DNA from 3 places in the Nonomuraea sp. NPDC049637 genome. Region 2 is predicted to be linked to each of the others. Evidence: riboswitches for the same ligand, from Rfam matches in the RefSeq annotation. Region 2 holds a riboswitch; each other region holds the start of a gene.

Region 1 (3,265 bases), on a different contig from region 2:
CCCTGTCTGGTGGACTCGTCGATGCACGCGCGCTCGGCCTTGCTGAGGAGCAGTTCGCCGCAGACCGTCACGCCGGAGTACGTCCGGCAGTCGAGTGAACGGTTGCGCCGGCCGATACGGTAGTTGTCCTTGACCGCCTGCCTGCACTTCTGGCGCAGGGCCTGTGTGTCGGCGTAGCGGCACTGGGCGGTCAGCGTCCGGTATTGCTGCTTGCTCACTTCCTGCTGCTCGATGCCGTCCCCAGAGGCGGCAGCCGGTCCGATCGTGGTGAGAGCCACGATCGCGGCCACAGCGGCGATCTTCATCATAGTTCCCCTGAGGGAGTCCGTACCGCCAGGGGCGATCGCCAAACCTTGGGGTGATCGCCATGCTGACGCTCCGGTGCGACGAGCCCGCCCCCGGTTGGGAAGGACACGTCCTGCCGATCGGCAACAGAGCGCTCGGCGCGTGCGTGTTCGGGGCGCTTGCGACCGAGCGCGTCCAGCTCGACGAGAAGCCGTTGCGGACCGGCGGTCCGGGCAGCGCGGAGCCCGGCGGATCCGGCAACTGGCCGACGGACCGTCCCGGCGCTCCGGGCGGCGTGCGGCGGGTCATCGACGAGCGGGGTTCGATGGCGCCGGAGGAGGTGGCCGCGAGGTGGCCGCGATCCTGGGAAACCCGTCCTACAGCACGGGGAATTTCGCCTCCTACCCGGCGCACGCCATCGTCGGCAGGCTGACGGCGCGACTTCCGGGACCGGTGGGGTTCATGTTGCGCATTGGCATTGCGCATGACGGCGGTGAGGACGAGATGACGGCCGAGGCCGGACGGCTGACCTGGGCGGACGGCGTGCCAGTCGAGGTCAGGCCGGTGTCGGCGCGCGGCGGGACCGCGCGGCTGCGCGGCCCCGGGTTCGCACTCGCCCTGGAGACCAGGCCAGAGGAAAGCTCGACCTGGAGACCAGGCCAGGGGAGAGCTCGACCTGGGACTAGGGCAGGGGGGAGCTGCGCGCTGTCGCCAGCACGCTGAACCACGTGCGGTGGGTGACGTTCGTCTCGTGCCAGGCGACCGCGAACCCGGCCGCGTCCAGCACCGCGAGCAGGTCGCCCGCGTCGCGGTGGACGAACCAGCGCTCGTACTCCGTCCGGTACGGCACCGGCTCCCAGCCCTCGTTGTCGCCCAGGGCGGTGATCAGCGCGAGCACCCCGCCGGGGCGCAGCGCCGCGTGCCAGGCGCGCAGCGTCGCCTTGGTCTGCTCGGACGGCACGTGCACGAGGGCCGCGGCCGACCAGACGCCGTCCAGGGACGCCGGCGACAGCGGCGGCCGCCGCAGATCGCCCAGGACGGTGGGCACGCCGCGCCCGGTGGCGAGCCTGGCCATCTCGAGCGACAGGTCCACGGCCACGGTGGTCAGGCCGCGTCCGGCGAACCAGGCCGACTCGCGCCCCGGGCCGCATCCCAGGTCGGCGACCGTGGCTCCGGCGGGCAGGGCTGAGACGAACCGGTCGCGGAAGCCCGCGACGGAGGGTGACGGATCGGCGACCTGCTCGTCGTACTGGCGCGCGATGCGGTCGTAGGTGGCGGTCGTGTGCGCAATGGGATCAGACATCCCCTTGATCCTGCCACGCGCGGGGTTATGATCGCGGTGACCAACGCGGGAGCCCGGTGCGGACCGGGCTGAGAGGACGGCTGTCAGCCGCCGACCGCCAGAACCTGCTCCGGATAATGCCGGCGAAGGGAGTTTGCGCGATGAGCGACGCGCGCTTTTCCAAGATCCACATCGGTGACCTTCAGGTGCCGATGCGCGAGGTCAGGCTGTCGAACGGCACGTCGGTGCGGCTCTACGACACCTCGGGGCCGTCGCGCACCGACCGCTCGGCGTGGGGGTCGCCGGTCACCCAGCTCGGCGCCGCGCGGCGCGGCTTGGTGACCAAGGAGATGGAGTTCGTGGCCGTCCGGGAGGGTATGACCCCCGAGTTCGTCCGGCAGGAGGTCGCGGCCGGGCGGGCGGTCATCCCCGCCAACGTCAACCATCCCGAGTCCGAGCCGATGGCGATCGGCCGGAACTTCCTGGTAAAGATCAACGCCAACATCGGCAACTCCGCCGTCACCTCCTCGATCGAGGAGGAGGTCGAGAAGATGACGTGGGCCACCCGGTGGGGCGCCGACACCGTCATGGACCTGTCCACCGGGCCGAACATCCACGAGACCCGCGAGCAGATCATCCGCAGCTCGCCCGTCCCGGTCGGGACCGTGCCCGTCTACCAGGCGCTGGAGAAGGTGGGCGGGCGTCCGGAGGCGCTGTCGTGGGAGGTCTACCGCGACACCCTGATCGAGCAGTGCGAGCAGGGCGTCGACTACGTGACGGTGCACGCGGGCGTGCGGCTGGCGCACGTCCCGCTGACCGCCCGCCGCAAGACCGGGATCGTCTCGCGCGGGGGCTCGATCATGGCCGCCTGGTGCCTGGCCCACCACCGCGAGAGCTTCCTGTACGAGCACTTCGACGAGATGTGCGCCCTGCTGGCCCGCTACGACGTGACGTTCTCGCTGGGCGACGGGCTGCGCCCCGGGTCGATCGCGGACGCCAACGACGAGGCCCAGTTCGCCGAGCTGCGCACCCTGGGCGAGCTGACCAAGATCGCACATGCGCACGACGTGCAGGTGATGATCGAGGGCCCCGGCCACGTGCCCATGCACAAGATCAAGGAGAACGTCGACCTGCAGCGCGAGCTCTGCGACGACGTGCCCTTCTACACCCTCGGCCCGCTCGTCACCGACATCGCCCCCGGCTACGACCACATCACCTCGGGCATCGGCGCCGCCATGATCGCCTGGTACGGCACCGCCATGCTCTGCTACGTCACCCCCAAGGAGCACCTCGGCCTGCCCAACCGCGACGACGTCAAGACCGGCGTGATCACGTACAAGATCGCGGCGCACGCGGCGGACCTGGCCAAGGGGCACCCGCAGGCCCAGGCGTGGGACGACGCCCTGTCGGACGCCCGGTTCGAGTTCCGCTGGGAGGACCAGTTCGACCTGTCGCTCGACCCGGACACCGCCCGCGCCTTCCACGACGAGACCCTGCCGGCCGCACCCGCCAAGACCGCGCACTTCTGCTCGATGTGCGGCCCGAAGTTCTGCTCGATGAAGCTCAGCCACGAGGTGCGGGCGGGCATGGCGGACAAGGCGGCCGAGTTCCTCGGGAAGGGCGGCTCGATCTACCTCTGATTTTCGTGAAGCCCGGGGGCCGGCCCGCGCGGTCAGCCCGGGAGCGTCTCGCCGCCGA
Region 2 (3,265 bases):
GGAGTTCGGGGCCGATCTGGACAATGCGGTGAAGGGGCCGGCGTGTGCGGCGTACACGGCGTTCCTGCTGAAGGCGGCGGGGTCGTACGGGGAGGGGCTGGCGGCGCTTTATCCGTGTATGTGGGGATATTCGAGTCTTGGGAAGATCCTCGCCGAGAACCCGCCCGCCGAGCCGCGCTACCGGGCCTGGGTGGACACCTACGCCGACCCGGCGTTCGCGGCGCTGACCGTACGGATCGGGCAGATGATCGACGAGGCCGACCCCGACCCCGTACGGGCGGAGGCGCTGTTTGCCGAGGGCATGGCACACGAGCTCGCCTTCTGGGACGTGCCGTAGTCGCGTGCCGGTCCGGTACGCGCCATACCCTGGGGGCATGCCGGAACTTCCCGAGGTGGAGTCGCTCACCAACTTCCTGCGCGAGCGGGCGGTCGGCCGCTCGATCGCCGGCGTAGACGTCGTCGGCTTCCAGGCGCTCAAGACGTTCGACCCGCCGGTCACCGCGCTCGGCGGGCTCACCGTCACGGGCGTGTCGAGGCACGGCAAGTTCATCGACCTCGACTGCGACGGCCTGCACCTGATCATCCATCTGGCCCGCGCCGGCTGGCTGCGCTGGCGCGACGACCTGACCGGCGCGCGGCCGGTGCGGCCGGGCAAGGGGCCGCTGGCCGTCCGCGTACGGCTGGCGCCCGACGACGACGGCCTGGCCCCCGGGTTCGAGCTGACCGAGGCCGGCACGCAGAAACGGCTGGCCGTCTACGTCACCGACAAACCGGAGGACGTGCCCGGCGTCGCCGCCCTGGGCCCCGACCCGCTCGACGACGCCTTCACCGTCGAGGCGCTCAAGCGCATCGTCGGCGGCAACCGCACCCAGATCAAGGGGCTGCTGCGCGACCAGAAGGTGATCGCGGGCATCGGCAACGCCTACTCCGACGAGGTGCTGCACGCGGCGAGGATGTCACCGTTCAAGATCGCCGCGACGCTGACCGACGCGCAGATCGCCGACCTGCACGAGGCCATCGTGACGACGTTGCGCGACGCCGTCGAACGGGCGCACGGGCTGGCCGCCAAAGACCTCAAGGCGGAGAAGAAGTCCGGGCTGCGCGTGCACAACCGGGCCGGCCAGCCGTGCGACGTGTGCGGCGACACCATCCGCGAGGTGTCCTTCGCCGACTCCGCGCTCCAGTACTGCCCGACCTGCCAGACGGGCGGCAAGCCGCTGGCCGACCGGCGGATGTCGCGCCTGCTCAAGTAGGGTCCCAGGCGCGGGATGATGGAGGCATGACCGTTCCAGAGATCGACGTCACCGCCGTTCCCGACAACGCCTACCTGCTCGACGTCCGCGAGCAGGACGAATGGCTCGCCGGCCACGCCCCCGAGGCCGTGCACATCCCGATGTCGCAGATCCAGGGCCGGGTCGAGGAGGTGCCCGCCGACCGCACGGTCTACGTGGTGTGCCGGGTCGGCGGCCGGTCGATGCAGGTCACGGCGTGGCTCAACCAGCTCGGGCGCGACGCCGTCAACGTGGGCGGCGGCATGCAGTCGTGGGAGTTCGCGCGCCGTCCGATGGTCAGCGAGACCGGGCAGGATCCTTTCGTGGCCTGAATGCCCCACTGTGGCGGTTCCGCCGCCATTGAGGCATGATGAGGGCGCCAACTGCATAGTCGCGGGAGCTCGGGGTGCCGGGCTGAGAGGGCAGCAACACAGCCGCTGCCGACCGCCTGAACCTGTCCGGGTAATGCCGGCGTAGGGAGTGTGCGATGACGCATGTCGTCGACGAAGTTCCGCTGACCCTTGACGGCGCGCCCCCCAAGACCCTCGGCGTCCTCGACCAGGGCGCGCTCTGGGCCAACCTCGGTGTCAGCCTCCTCGGCTTCTCCGGCGCGCTCGTCCTGATCGACCCTCTGGGCAACGCGCCGCTCAGCCTGGTGGCCGCGCTCACGGCCGCCGTGGTCGGCAGCCTCATCGGCACGGCCATGGTCGGCCTGTCGGCCATCCCCGGCACGCAGACCGGGCGGCCGGCGATGGTGCTGCTGCGCGGGCTGTTCGGGGCGAAGATGTCGTACGTCCCGTCCGTGCTGAACATCGTGCAGATGCTCGGCTGGGGGGCCTTCGAGCTCTGGGTGATCGCCAAGGCCGCGAACGCGATCTTCGGGAGCGTCCCGTACCAGGTGTGGGTGGTGGTGGCGGGGGTGCTGACCACCGCGCTCGCCGTCTGGCCGCTCGGATCGATCAGGCTGCTGCGCCGGTACGTGACCGCCGGCGTGATCGTGTCGCTGATCTGGTTCACCGTGTCGTTCCTGGGCGAGGCGCCGACGTACGCGGGCGGGTCGTGGACGGCCTTCGCCCCGGCCGTCGACTACGTCATCGCCCTGTCGGTGTCGTGGGTGCCGATGGCCGCCGACTTCGCCAGGCACTCGCGTTCCAGCAGGGCCGCCTTCACCGGGGTCGTCGGCGGCTACACCGTCGCCCAGGTGGCCTGCCTGGCCCTCGGCGTGTACGCGGTGGCCATCGCGGGCGCCCAGGCGGTCGCGGCCGACGGCATGGTCGTCTTCCAGCCGTTCGTCGCGGCGCCGCTGGGCGCGCTGTTCTTCGGCATCCTGGTGCTGCGCGAGACCGACCAGTCCTTCGCCAACGTCTACTCCACCACCGTCTCGCTGCAGAACCTGATGCCGAAGGTCGACCGCCGGATCGTCTCCACCGCGATCGGCGTGCTCACCACCGCGATCGCCCTGGTCGTGGACGTCACCTCCTACGGCGCGTTCCTCGGGGTGATCGGCGCGGTGTTCGTGCCGATGTTCGCGGTGCTGGCCGTCGACTACTTCGTGCTCGGCGGCGCCGCCCGCTGGAACACCGCCGAGGACGCGCCCTCGCGCTGGCTGATGCTGCTGCCGTGGGCGCTGGGCTTCGCCGCCTACTGGTTCACCACCTCGACGCCCACGGTCGCGGGCTGGGACGGCTTCTGGGCGTCGGCCCGCGACGCCGTCGGCTTCACGCGGGAGCCGTGGATGAACGGCGCGCTCGGCGGCGCGCTGGTCGCGGCCGTGGTGACGCTGGTCATCGGCGTGCTCGGCCGGCGTCGCTCAGCGGCCCGCTGAGGCCCGGCGTTCGACGTTGAGCAGGTGCTGCTTGGCGGCCACGCCTCCGGCGTAGTCGCCGAGCTCGCCGTCCTCACGGACCACCCGATGACAGGGCACGATCACGCACACGGGGTTGGCGCCGACCGCGTTGCCCACCGCGCGCAGGGCGCGCGGCCGCCCGATGCTC
Region 3 (3,265 bases), on a different contig from region 2:
ACGAAACCACAACTACCACATGCCGTCCTTGCTCAAACAACACAATCCCGTAGGGGGACCTCTGGATCTACCAGGCGTTCTGTGTCGAGGCGGTGCCCGCCTTCGATGATCCTACGGCCCTGCACGTAGTCCCGGGGCCGGTCGACGGCGAGCACGGCGGCGAGGGTGTCGCCGGAGGTCAGCCAGACGGCCGACCACTTGCCCTCGGGCTCGCCCCGGTAGAGCAGGCGGTCGCCGGAGGGGTGGTGGCCGATGTACTGGACCATGTGGCCGAACTGCTCGGACCAGAAGTAGGGCGCCGGGTCGTAGACGGCCTCCTCCCCCAGCAGGGTCGCGGCGGCGACCTCGGGCGAGCCGAGCGCGGTGTCCCAGTGCTCGACGCGCAGGCGGACGCCGTAGCGGCGCGACCACCAGGCCGCGCAGTCTCCGGCGGCGACCACGTTCGGCATGGACGTGCGCAGGTGCTCGTCGGTGACGACGCCGTTGTGCAGGTCGATGTCGGAGCCGGCCAGCCATTCGACGGCCGGGCGCACGCCGATGCCCGTGACGACCACGTGCGCCTGGACGAACTCGCCGCCCACCAGCCGCACGCCGCCCTCGTCCACCTCGTCGACCATGGTGTTCAGGCGCAGGTCGATGCCGTCGTACCAGTGTCGGGTGCGGGCGCCGATCTCCGGGCCCACGGCGTTGGCCAGCGGGGCGGGGCCGGCCTCGATCACGGTCACCGAGCAGCCGGCCTTGCGCGCGGCGGTGGCGACCTCGGCGCCGATCCAGCCGGCGCCGATGATCGCCACGTGGGCCCCGGCCACCAGGCCGGCGCGCAGCTCGTGGGCGTCGTCGAGGGTGCGCAGGACGTGCTGGGGGCCGTCGCCGGGCACGGTGATCGGCTCGGTGCCGGTGGCGATCACCAGGCCGTCGTAGCCGAGCTCGCCCTCGGTCGTCTCCACGACGCCCTCGCGCAGCGCCTTGGCGGTGACGCCCGGCCAGAAGTCGACCTCCAGCGCGTCGAGGTCGGCCTCCAGGAAGCTGGAGTCGGCCGCGCCGGACAGGACGGCCTTGGACAACGGCGGACGGTCGTAGGGCCGATGGCGCTCCTGGCCGATCAGCGTGATCCGTCCGGTGAAGCCGCGCCCGCGCAGCGCCTCCGCGCTGCGCAGCCCGGCCAGGCCCGCTCCCACCACTACGACATGGTTCACGTTCATGACCATAACGGGGGCGGTGCCGGCACGTCGCGCCGAGGCCGTAGGCTGGAGGCGCAAGACGCGCGGGAGTCCGGCCGTCACCGGGCTGAGAGGAAGGCTTGAGCGGGCCTTCGACCGCAAGACACCTGATCCGGATCATGCCGGCGAAGGGAGCGCGGATGAATGTGATCGTGGGCGGCGGGGTCGTCGGGTTGTCGATCGCCTGGCGGCTGGCCCGCGAGGGGCTGCCCGTCACGGTGGTCGACCCGGCCCCGGGGCGCGGGGCGTCCTACGCGGCGGCCGGGATGCTGGCGCCCGTCAGCGAGGTCGCCTACACCGAGGAGCCGCTGCTGCGGCTGGGGGCCGCCTCGCTCCGGCGGTGGCCGTCCTTCGCCGCCGAGCTGGCCGCCGACGCTGGTCTCGGCCCGGACTTCGGTGCGGGTTCTGGGGCAGGTCTCGGCACGGGGCTGAGCGGCGGTCCCGGTGGCGGGGCCGGGGCGAGGGCCGGGGAGGCGTTCGGGGGCGCGTTCGGGATGATCGGGCCGGAGGGGGCTGGCGGCCGGGCGCTCGACCTGCGCGCCGACGGCACGCTCGACGTCGCCTTCGGGGCCGACGACCTCGCGGCGCTCGACGACCTGGCGGCGTTCATGGACAAGCTGGGGCTGCGGGTCGAGCGGCTGACCGGGCGCGAGTGCCGCCGTCTGGAGCCCATGCTGGCCCCTTCGGTGCGCGGGGGGCTGCTGGCCCCCGGTGACGCCTGGGTCGATCCGCGCCGGGTCACGGCGGCGCTGCTGGGCGCGCTCGACCGGCTGGGCGTGCCCGTGGTGCGGGCGCGGGTGACCGGACTGCTGTGCGACGGCGACGCCGTTCCCGACGCCGTGGCAGGCGCTGGGACCAGCCCTTGGAGCAGTTCCGGGACCGGCGGCGCTGTGACGGGGGTGCGGCTTGAGCCCGTGCCCGGTCAGCCTGAGCCGGCGGTGCGGGAGATCGCGGCCGAGCGGGTGGTGCTGGCCGCCGGGGCGTGGAGCGGGGAGCTGGCCGACGTGCCCGTCCGGCCGGTCAAGGGGCAGATCATGCGGTTGCGCTCGGCGCAGCCGCTGCTCGGGCGGTGCGTACGCGGGACGGTGCACGGCACGCCCGTCTACCTCGTCCCCAGGGGCGACGGCGAGCTGGTGCTCGGGGCGACCCAGGAGGAGCTGGGGTTCGACACCCGGGTGACCGCGGGCGGGCTCTACGAGCTGCTGCGCGACGCCAGGGAGCTGGTGCCGGGCGTCACCGAGCTGGAGGTCGCCGACGTGGTCGCCGGGCTGCGTCCGGGCACCCCCGACAACCTGCCGATCATCGGGGCGGGCGAGGCGCCGGGGCTGGTGCTGGCGACCGGCCACCATCGGGGCGGGGTGCTGCTGGCCCCCCTCACGGCCGCCCTGGTCACGGCGGCGGTGCTGACACCGCCCGCGACGCCCCCGCCCGCGACGACGACGGCCCAGCCGGCGGGGCTTTCGACGGGCGCGGGGCTTTCGGCGGGCGCGGGGCTTTCGGCGGGCGCGGGGATTCTGACGGGTGAGGAGGGCGAGCTGGCCGCGCTGTGCTCGCCCGCGAGATTTCGGGATATTTCATGATTGTGACGATCAACGGCGCCGCGCACGAGGTGGCCGACGGCACCACCGTGGCCCAGGCCGTACGGACGCTGACCACGGCCACCACCGGCGTGGCCGTGGCCGTGAACGACGAGGTGGTCACGCGGAGCTCGTGGGAGACGACGGCGCTCGGCGACCGCGACCGCGTCGAGGTGCTGACGGCGGTGCAGGGTGGATGAGCTGATCATCGCCGGGGAGAAGTTCGCCTCCCGGCTCATCATGGGCACCGGCGGCGCGCCCTCTCTGGACGTGCTCGACCAGGCCCTGGTCGCCTCGGGAACCGAGCTGACCACGGTGGCCATGCGGCGGCTCGACCCCGGCGCCCGCGGCTCGGTCCTCGACGTGCTGCGCCGCCGCGACATCAAGGTGCTGCCGAACACCGCGGGCTGCTTCACCGCGGGCGACGCCGTGCTGACGGCCCGGCTGGCCCGCGAGGCGCTGGGGACG

What was found. Region 2 has a riboswitch for thiamine pyrophosphate ahead of AB0J71_RS26665 (cytosine permease). Riboswitches for the same ligand answer to the same signal wherever they lie in the genome.
Region 1: another riboswitch for thiamine pyrophosphate. It lies ahead of thiC (phosphomethylpyrimidine synthase ThiC); the one in region 2 lies ahead of AB0J71_RS26665 (cytosine permease).
Region 3: another riboswitch for thiamine pyrophosphate. It lies ahead of AB0J71_RS00585 (FAD-dependent oxidoreductase); the one in region 2 lies ahead of AB0J71_RS26665 (cytosine permease).

The regions. Positions count from the first base shown of each region.
Region 1 covers NZ_JBFAOM010000033.1:79,777-83,041, forward strand. Annotated here, with positions in the region: gene AB0J71_RS34975 (hypothetical protein) at 1-308, opposite strand, end outside; gene AB0J71_RS34980 (glycoside hydrolase N-terminal domain-containing protein) at 368-718, shown strand; gene AB0J71_RS34985 (class I SAM-dependent methyltransferase) at 968-1,588, opposite strand; TPP riboswitch at 1,624-1,736, shown strand; gene thiC (phosphomethylpyrimidine synthase ThiC) at 1,729-3,207, shown strand; gene AB0J71_RS34995 (SDR family oxidoreductase) at 3,240-3,265, opposite strand, start outside.
Region 2 covers NZ_JBFAOM010000020.1:108,184-111,448, reverse strand. Annotated here, with positions in the region: gene AB0J71_RS26680 (TenA family protein) at 1-337, shown strand, start outside; gene AB0J71_RS26675 (DNA-formamidopyrimidine glycosylase family protein) at 375-1,253, shown strand; gene AB0J71_RS26670 (rhodanese-like domain-containing protein) at 1,280-1,603, shown strand; TPP riboswitch at 1,655-1,768, shown strand; gene AB0J71_RS26665 (cytosine permease) at 1,759-3,096, shown strand; gene AB0J71_RS26660 (methylated-DNA--[protein]-cysteine S-methyltransferase) at 3,082-3,265, opposite strand, start outside.
Region 3 covers NZ_JBFAOM010000001.1:130,587-133,851, forward strand. Annotated here, with positions in the region: gene AB0J71_RS00575 (Rv2175c family DNA-binding protein) at 1-2, opposite strand, end outside; gene AB0J71_RS00580 (FAD-dependent oxidoreductase) at 33-1,202, opposite strand; TPP riboswitch at 1,255-1,371, shown strand; gene AB0J71_RS00585 (FAD-dependent oxidoreductase) at 1,361-2,800, shown strand; gene thiS (sulfur carrier protein ThiS) at 2,797-2,997, shown strand; gene AB0J71_RS00595 (thiazole synthase) at 2,990-3,265, shown strand, end outside.